2 regions of the Mesorhizobium opportunistum WSM2075 genome follow, and region 1 is predicted to be linked to the other one. Evidence: riboswitches for the same ligand, from Rfam matches in the RefSeq annotation. Region 1 holds a riboswitch; the other holds the start of a gene.

Region 1 (4,207 bases):
CTTCTTGTTGGTCGAAGCCGTGTACGAATTGTCGGTCGAAGTCACGGCAGGCTGGTTGGCGCCATTGGAGCCATAGTTGTCGCTGCCGGCGAAGGCGCCGCCGGAAACGGCCAGGACGGCGGCGGCAGCAAGGATGATCTTCTTCATTTCAAGTCTCCTGAAGTCTCGAATTCCGCGGCAGCGGCGGGCAAACCCGCCGTTGCCGGGTCGGCTGTTAGTTGTTGCCGAAGAGGTTGTGGTCGGCGCCGAAGACAGGCTTCTGGTCAGCCGGTTCCGACTTCTTGGTCGAAGCCGTGTACGAGTTGTCGGTCGAAGTCACGGCAGGCTGGTTGGCGCCATTGGAGCCATAGTTGTCGCTGCCGGCGAAAGCGCCGCCGGAAACGGCCAGGACGGCGGCGGCAGCAAGGATGATCTTCTTCATTTCAAGTCTCCTGAATTTTGATGAATTTTTGAGTTCGCCAGGACGGCGGGCAAGCCGCCGTCAACTGGCGATCAGCCGTTAGTGGTTACCGAAGAGGTTGTGGTCGGCACCCTGGACAGGCGTCTGAGCAGCCGGTTCCGACTTCTTGACCGAAGCGGTGTACGAGCTGTCGACGGCAGTGGCTGCAGGGGTCGCATTCGAACCGTAATGGTCCGAACTATAATGGTCGCTACCAGCGAAGGCGCTGCCGGAAATGGCCAGAAGGGCGGCGGCAGTGAGAATGATCTTTTTCATTTTGGGTACTCCAGTATTTTTCCGTCCGTCTAGCGGCGTGTCTTGGGATGAAATCGCGTCGTTCGGACAGCCCCGATGTGGGAAAGCCAGATGGTCGTTTCCAATCACGAAGTTGTTCCGCGTGGACCATGAATCCACCACTTGAAATTGTACCACCGGCTTCCACATCAATTTTTTTCTTTTTGATATCAATCGATTAGATAAGACCAAGGGAGCCATCACCAACTGTGTCGGAGGTCCAGCGTTCACAACGTCCTGCACGCACCGTCAACAGAAACGAACCGTTCGGTTCGATTTTAGACTCCGCTAATAGTCACTTTTCGAAACTGTTAACCTTTTTCGGCTCCGGCCAAGGATCAAAAAACAACGTTTGGCGTGCTGGCGACGAGCCGGTTTCAAAGGTCGCGATCCTTGTCCAGACGACTTGCATGCGTGTCGCGCCGCATGGATGCGATGTCGTTTTCATGCCGACGCCGCGATGCGTGCCGTGATTAGATCACGCCATCTCAGGTGCCGCTTCGTGACGACGGAGTGGAGAATTGGGAAGCCGGTCAGAATCCGGCGCTGCCCCCGCAACGGTGGTGGAGTTCAAGTCGCAACGGGAGACCACTGGGCGAAAGCCTGGGAAGGTGTCGCGATGGTCCGCAAGGACGACTCCAGAGCCCGGAAACCAGCCCGAGATTGCTAGAACTCGACTGATCGCGGTGGGCGGTCAAGGGGCGGATGATGCATGCCCGGTTGTCGCCGGCCTGCGTCCGATCCTTCCTCCATCACCACCAGTTCAGTCCTTGGGTATGAGGACAGGACATGGATGCTCGCAACGACATGCTGAGGCTCTTGAACAGCCGCAGACAGGGCTTTTCGCTGGAACAGCCCTTTTACACCGATCCGGACTACTTCAAGCTCGACATGGAGCTGATCTGGTATCGCGACTGGCTGTTCATCGGCCATGATTGCGAGTTGCCCAGGCCAGGCAGCTTCATCACCGTGCAGATCGGCGACTATCCGGTCGTGCTGGTGCGCGATCAGCAGGGCAAGATCAACGCCTTCCACAATTCCTGCCGCCATCGCGGCAGCCGCGTCTGCAATACCGACAAGGGCATGGCCGCCAAACTGGTCTGCCCCTACCACCAGTGGACCTATGAGCTGGATGGCCGCCTGCTGTTCGCCCGCCAGATGGCCGAGGGTTTCGACAAGAGCCAGTTCGGGCTGAAGCCGGTCGCCTGCGAAAGCGTCGCCGGCTATATCTTCATCTGCCTGGCGAAGGAGCCGGCCGACTTCGCGCCGATGCGGGCGATGATCGAACCCTACCTCAAGCCGCACCGGCTCGGCGAGGCGAAGATCGCCTTCGAGAGCACGATCATCGAGAAGGGCAACTGGAAGCTCGTCTGGGAAAACAACCGCGAGTGCTATCATTGCGCGGGCAATCACCCGGAATTGTGCAAGACATTCCCGGAAGCACCGACCGTGACCGGCGTGCAGGGCGCCGACAGCGATCCGGAGATGCTGGCGCACTGGGCGAAATGCGAGGCGGCCGGCCTGCCGAGCAAGTTCCGCATCGATCCGGCCGGACAGTATCGCGCCACCCGTGCGCCGCTGCTGCGCGATGCCGTCAGCTACACGATGAACGGCAAGCGGGCGGTGAGGAAGAACCTCTCCGACAGCGTCTCGGCCGACCGCATCGGCACCTTGATGCACTATCACTACCCGACGACATGGAACCATATCCTCATCGACCATGCCGTGACCTTCCGCGTGCTGCCGATCAGCGCCACGGAAACCGCCGTGACGACCAAATGGCTGGTCCACAAGGATGCGGTCGAGGGCGTCGACTACGATCTCGCCGAACTCACCCATGTGTGGACCGAGACCAACGACCAGGACCGCCGCATCGTCGAAGAGAACGCCTTCGGCATCCTGTCACCAGCCTATGAGCCCGGCCCTTATTCGGAGTTGCACGAGGGAGGCGTCATCCAGTTCGTCGACTGGTACGCCCGCTTCATCGGTCCGCGCCTTGCCGAAGACGGCAAGCCGGCGCTGCGCAGCGTCGCGTGAGCTCATGTTGCCCAAACACGACATGAGCCGGGCAAGAAGGACCAGAGGATGAATGCGATGACCGATCTTGGCCTCTATCGCCATCTCGACCAGATGGCGCCGTGGAACGACCGGCTCCAGGTGCTGGAAGTGATCGGCGTCAGCGATGAGGCGCCCGACGTGAAGACCTTCACCTTCCGGTCCGACAACCAGACCTGGTTCCGCTACAAGCCGGGCCAGTTCGTGACGCTGGAGCTGCCGACTTCGGACGGGCCGCTGATGCGCACCTACACGCTGTCATCGTCACCGTCGCGGCCATTCTCGATCGCGGTGACGGTAAAGGCGCAGGCCGGCAGCATCGGCACGCGCTGGATGTTCGATCATCTGGTGCCCGGCTCGCACGTCAAGGCCTATGGGCCGGCAGGCGATTTCTCGCTGCACAGCCATCCGGCGGCCAAATATCTATTCATCTCGGCCGGTTCGGGCGTGACACCGATGATGTCGATGCTGCGCTGGCTGAACGACTGCGCGCCCTGGACCGATGTCGGCTTCGTCAATTGCGCGCGGCGCGCGGAAGAGATCATCTTCCGCAAGGAGCTCGAACTGCTCGGCGGCCATATGCCCGGCCTGTCGCTCGGCTTCATGATCGAGGAGCGGTCGAGCCGCGAGGGCTGGTACGGCCATATGGGCCGCATCGACGCGATCCGGCTGCCATTGCTGGCGCCGGATTTCCGCGAGCGCGAAATCTTCTGCTGCGGCCCCGATCCCTTCATGCGCGCCGTGCGCGGCATGCTTGAAGCCGCCGGCTTCGACATGACGCAATACCATCAGGAGAGCTTTGCGGCCCCTGCCGTGGAGGAGGTCCCGGCGCCGTTCGCGGCGCCCGCGGAAGGCGGCACGGTTGTTCCGTTCGGAGCGGCAACGCCAATCCGCTTCTCGCTTTCGGAGGTCGACGCCGAATGCGTCGCCGGCCAGACGGTGCTGCAGACGGCGCGCGCTTCGGGCGTGCGGATTCCCGCCGCCTGCGAATTCGGCCTGTGCGGAACCTGCAAGGTGAAGAAGGTCTCCGGCCATGTCGAGATGAGCCACAATGGCGGCATCCTCGATCATGAGATCGACGACGGCTTCATCCTGGCCTGTTGCTCCAAGCCGCTGTCGGCACTGGAAATCGAGGCGTAGTCGGCAGGCAGGGCCTGCGGTCGCGCTCGCCGGGCCTGCGGGCATCTTGCCAAAAACCCTGCAAATGGTTAGACGCCTCTACAACGGTAGGGTTGACCGTGAGGGCCGACGATCATCTGCGCGGCCTGCTTCGGCGGGGAGCAAACATGAGACAATCCGGCATCTATGCCATAGCGAGCAAGGACATCGTCTTTGAATCCTTCGACGGCGAAGCCGTCGTTCTCGACCTGACGACGGGCAAATATTTCGGCTTCTCGGATTCAGGCAGCAGGCTTTGGG
Region 2 (4,207 bases), 3.4 Mb from region 1:
CGGCCAGGATGCGGCCGTCGAGTTCGGGCAGCACGACATGCATGGCGAGGTCGGCGGGTGCCAGGCCACGCTGGTTGTTTTCCCAGACGTCGTGGCGGGTGGTGGCGACGATGACTTGGAAGACGGGCACGCCGGCGCGGTCGAACAGGGTTTCGACGCCGGGTTCGGCGCCGGAGGCAAAGGCGGTCGCGGTGATGATGGCGGCGGGTTTCAGCGTGGCAAGCGCGGTTTCCACGAAGGCCAGGGATGCCGGGTCCTTGAGGCTGGAGACGAAGATCGGGACGGGGGTTATGCCGCGTTGGGTGAGTGCTTCGAAAAGGGCATCGATCGGCGCGACATCGGCGGCTAGCAGCATCGAGCGGTAGAAGAGGATGGGAATGACTGGCGTGGCGTTTCCCTCCCCCTCGAGCGGAGGGTGGCCCGCAGGGCCGGGTGGGGTCGGTACGACCGGGGGCGACGTTTCCTTGAGTCGGCGCGCTTCGGAGAGGACCCCACCCCCGGCCTGCGGCCGGACCCTCCCCTCGTGGGGGAGGGGGACGACGCCGCGACTTGGCTCATAGTAGCCGGCTTTTGGAACTTCGACCGGTTCGACAGTCGTCACATCCTGCCCAGCCAGCCCCGCCAGCCTCCGCACCAGCGCACTCATATTGGCCGGGCCGCCCTCGCGGAAATAGCTGAGCAGGCTATCCAACTCCTCGCGCGGCAGCGTTGAGGCTTCGATGAGGCGGAGATCCTCGTCGTGGCTCTCACCCGGCAGCAGCGCCAGTTTTATGCCGTGCGCGCGGGCGGTCGCGGCGAGCTGGTCGCAGCCGTAGCGCCACCAGTCGTGGCCGCCGAGGATGCGCACGAGGATGATCTTGGCATGGCGGGCGACGCTGTCGACCCAGAGGTCGACGGACATGGGATGACGCAGGTCGCGCAGTGCGGCGAGCCGCATCGAGGGCAAGCGGCCGGCGTCGGCCTTCCACGCCGCTGCCAGTCCAGCCAGATCGCTGTCGGTGAAGGACAGCGCCACGATATCCGCCGGCGTCTGCCGCAGGTCGACCGGCTCGGCGAGATCGTCGAGCGAGGCGGAAGTCGTGGTGAGGATGTGCATCGCGGCCTGTCCGAGATCAGCCGGCGAGTATGCGTTCGATGGCCGGGCGGTTCAGCCCCTTGAGACCGATGACGACGAGGCGCGAACGACGATCGTCCTCGGCCGTCCAGGCGCGGTCATAGTAATGATTGACGCGCGGGCCGACCGCCTGCAGCAAGAGCCGCATCGGCTTGCCGCCGACCTCGACGAAGCCTTTGACGCGCAGCACGTTTTCCTGCTCGGCGGCGTTGGCGACGCGTTTTGCCAGCTCGTCGGGATTGGCGATCGAGGGAATGTCGACGATGAAGGTGTCGAAGTCGTCATGCTCGTGGTCGAACGCGCCGTCATGATGGGATTTGCGGTTCTCGATGTCATCCTCGACGGCGAGGCCGAGGCCGAGCAGCACGGAGGGATCGACCTTGCCGTGCGAGGTCGGCACGATCTTCACGGCGCGGGCGGAGTGTTCGTTGATGATGGCGTTGGCGCGGGCTGAGCCTGCGGCGTCCATCAGGTCGCTCTTCGACAGGATGATCAGGTCGGCGCAGGCGATCTGGTCCTCGAACACTTCCTCAACCGGGTCGTCATGGTCGAGGCTCTCATCCTGAGCGCGCTGCGCCTGCAGCGCGTCCATGTCGTTGGCGACGCGGCCTTCGGCCAGCGCCGGGCCATCGACCACGGCGATCACGCCGTCGACCGTGACGCGGCTTTTCACCGTCGGCCACTGAAACGCCTGGACCAGCGGCTTGGGCAGAGCGAGGCCCGAGGTCTCGATCAGGATGTGGTCGACCTTCGGCGACAGCGCCAGGATTTGGTCGAGCGCCGGCACGAAATCGTCGGCCACGGTGCAGCAGATGCAGCCATTGGCCAGTTCGACGATGTTTTCCTCCGGGCAGGTGTCGATGCCGCAGCCCTTCAATATCTCGCCGTCGATGCCGATGTCGCCGAACTCATTGACGATGATGGCAATGCGTTTGCCGCCGGCGTTTTCCAGGAGATGGCGGACCAGCGTCGTCTTGCCGGCGCCGAGAAAGCCGGTGACGACGGTGCAGGGAACGCGGGAAAGGTTGGCGGACGAATCTGGAGCGGTCATGGTCAGTCCTTCAGCATGTCGAGAGGAGGGATGCGGGCAACGAGGCCGCGCTTGAGGCTATCGGGCCGGCCACGCCATGGGATGAGGCCGTCGGTGGAAGTGGCGAAGAGCTTTGCGCCGGTGACAAGGTCGGCGCCGCTAGCCGTGGTCAGATCGCCGAAGACATAGCTCCAGCAGCCGTCGCGGAGGATCGCGGCGCTGAGGCGGCGCTTGCAATTGCCGAGGCATTCGACGGTGCGGACGCGGATATCTTCGCCCGAGGCGGCGTTGCGCGTATCCTCAGCCAGCAGTTCGCCGGCGCGGGGATGGGCGTCGGAGCCGGTTTCGTCACGGCACGAGGCGCAGACGACGACGGTGACGCCGGCCAAGGCATCGCCGTCGACGGACGAATTGTCCGCTGTGCCAGCCGAAAAACTGCTGTTCTGGTCCAAAAACCGGCTCCTTGCCCGGAAACCCGCCGGGCGATCGGATTATGTTGTCGCAGACGGCAGGTCTCCTGGCTCGCGGGTCATCGCCTTGGTTAGCCGCCTTCCCGGGAACTCCCAGTGGCTTTCGGCCTTGGCTCGTCGCTTACAGTTGCGGGGACAGCCGCGGATTTGAGATTTTCATCCCGCACCGCATTCCCTCTTAGCCCCTCTCATTGAAGAGAAGAGACCGTCTGGAGCGGATTTAGGCTGTTGCGGGCAGGACTGTCAACGCGGGCCTACGACATGGCGATGTCGGCAAGTGACTGTCCGAGGTCGCCAGCGGGCGTCACTTCCATGCGCTCAAGCCCGAGCCAGCCCTGCATTTGCTTCAATTCCTCGAAAAGCTGGGCGGCGGTTTCCGCTGGCGCCTTGGGCTCGGCATAGGCCGCGTGGACGCGTAGCACACTCGCCGGCCGATCGGCCTTGAGGTCGACGCGCGCCACGATCCTGTCGCCGAGCAGGAAGGGTAGGACGTAGTAGCCATATTGGCGCTTTTCGGCCGGCGTGTAGATCTCGATGCGGTAGTGAAAATCGAACAGCCGTTCCGAGCGCGAGCGTTCGAAGACCACAGGATCGAACGGGGCCAGCAAGGCACGGGCGTCGATTTTCCTGGGCAGACGGGCATCCTTGTGCAGGTAAGCGGGCTTATCCCAGCCTTCGACGCGCACCGGCAGCAGCTCACCGAGTTCGACCAATTCCTCCAGGCGGCCCTTCATGTCGGCGGGGGACAAACGGAAATAGTCTCGCAAATCGCCTGATGTCGCCACGCCATGAGCGCGGGCGGAGATGCGCAGCAATTCGCGGTGCGCGTCCTCGGCGGCCGGTACGGGCAGGTCGAGAACCGCCTGCGGCAGCACGCGCTCGGGCAGGTCATAGAAGCGCTCGAACCCGCGGCGGTGCGCCGTCGTGATGCGCCCGGCCCAGAACAGCCATTCGAAGGCATGCTTGGCGTGGCTCCAGCCCCACCAGCCGCCCGAGCCTTTCTGGCCTTCGAGCGCGGAAGCAGCGATCGGGCCGCGCGCGACGACCTCGCGGTAGATCTCTTCTATATAGGCGGCGTGCTCGCGGCCCCATTTGGCCAGCCCCAGATACATCTCTTTGCCTTGCTCGGCGCGCTGCATGCGCCAGCGCATCAGCGGCCAGGTCTCCACCGGCAGGAAGGAGGCCTCGTGCGCCCAGTATTCGAACACCGTGCGCTTGCGGGTGACGGCGGCGTTGTCGAGCAGAGCGAGCGGGTAGGGGCCAAGGCGCGAATAGAGCGGCATGTAATGCGCGCGCACCACCGCGCTTACGGAATCGATCTGCAGCAGGCCGGTACGCGACAGAACGCGGGCGAAATGACGGCGGTCGGGCGTGCCATTGGGGCGGGGGTCGAGAAAACCCTGAGCGGCGAGCGCGACGCGCCGGGCGGTGGCAAGCGAGATCTTTTCCTTCATTCGGATGCGACTCTTGTAACTCGATGACCGTCGTTTGATGGGTGATTCCTGCCCATGCTAGCAGGGTTTTGGCGGCATCCATGTCAGGAGAGAAAAGTGGAGTAGAAAGCGAAGGAAATCAAACAGGAGCGTATCGGAC

Evidence for each region. Region 1 has a riboswitch for cobalamin ahead of MESOP_RS01880 (aromatic ring-hydroxylating oxygenase subunit alpha). Riboswitches for the same ligand answer to the same signal wherever they lie in the genome.
Region 2: another riboswitch for cobalamin. It lies ahead of MESOP_RS18205 (DUF1636 family protein); the one in region 1 lies ahead of MESOP_RS01880 (aromatic ring-hydroxylating oxygenase subunit alpha).

What each region holds. Positions count from the first base shown of each region.
Region 1 covers NC_015675.1:417,150-421,356, forward strand. Annotated here, with positions in the region: gene MESOP_RS01865 (DUF680 domain-containing protein) at 1-147, opposite strand, end outside; gene MESOP_RS01870 (DUF680 domain-containing protein) at 215-421, opposite strand; gene MESOP_RS01875 (DUF680 domain-containing protein) at 500-715, opposite strand; cobalamin riboswitch at 1,207-1,408, shown strand; gene MESOP_RS01880 (aromatic ring-hydroxylating oxygenase subunit alpha) at 1,523-2,770, shown strand; gene MESOP_RS01885 (FAD-binding oxidoreductase) at 2,828-3,928, shown strand; gene MESOP_RS01890 (PqqD family peptide modification chaperone) at 4,075-4,207, shown strand, end outside.
Region 2 covers NC_015675.1:3,788,645-3,792,851, forward strand. Annotated here, with positions in the region: gene MESOP_RS18195 (cobaltochelatase subunit CobN) at 1-1,096, opposite strand, end outside; gene cobW (cobalamin biosynthesis protein CobW) at 1,113-2,165, opposite strand; gene MESOP_RS18205 (DUF1636 family protein) at 2,168-2,596, opposite strand; cobalamin riboswitch at 2,635-2,839, opposite strand; gene MESOP_RS18210 (winged helix-turn-helix domain-containing protein) at 2,869-4,068, opposite strand.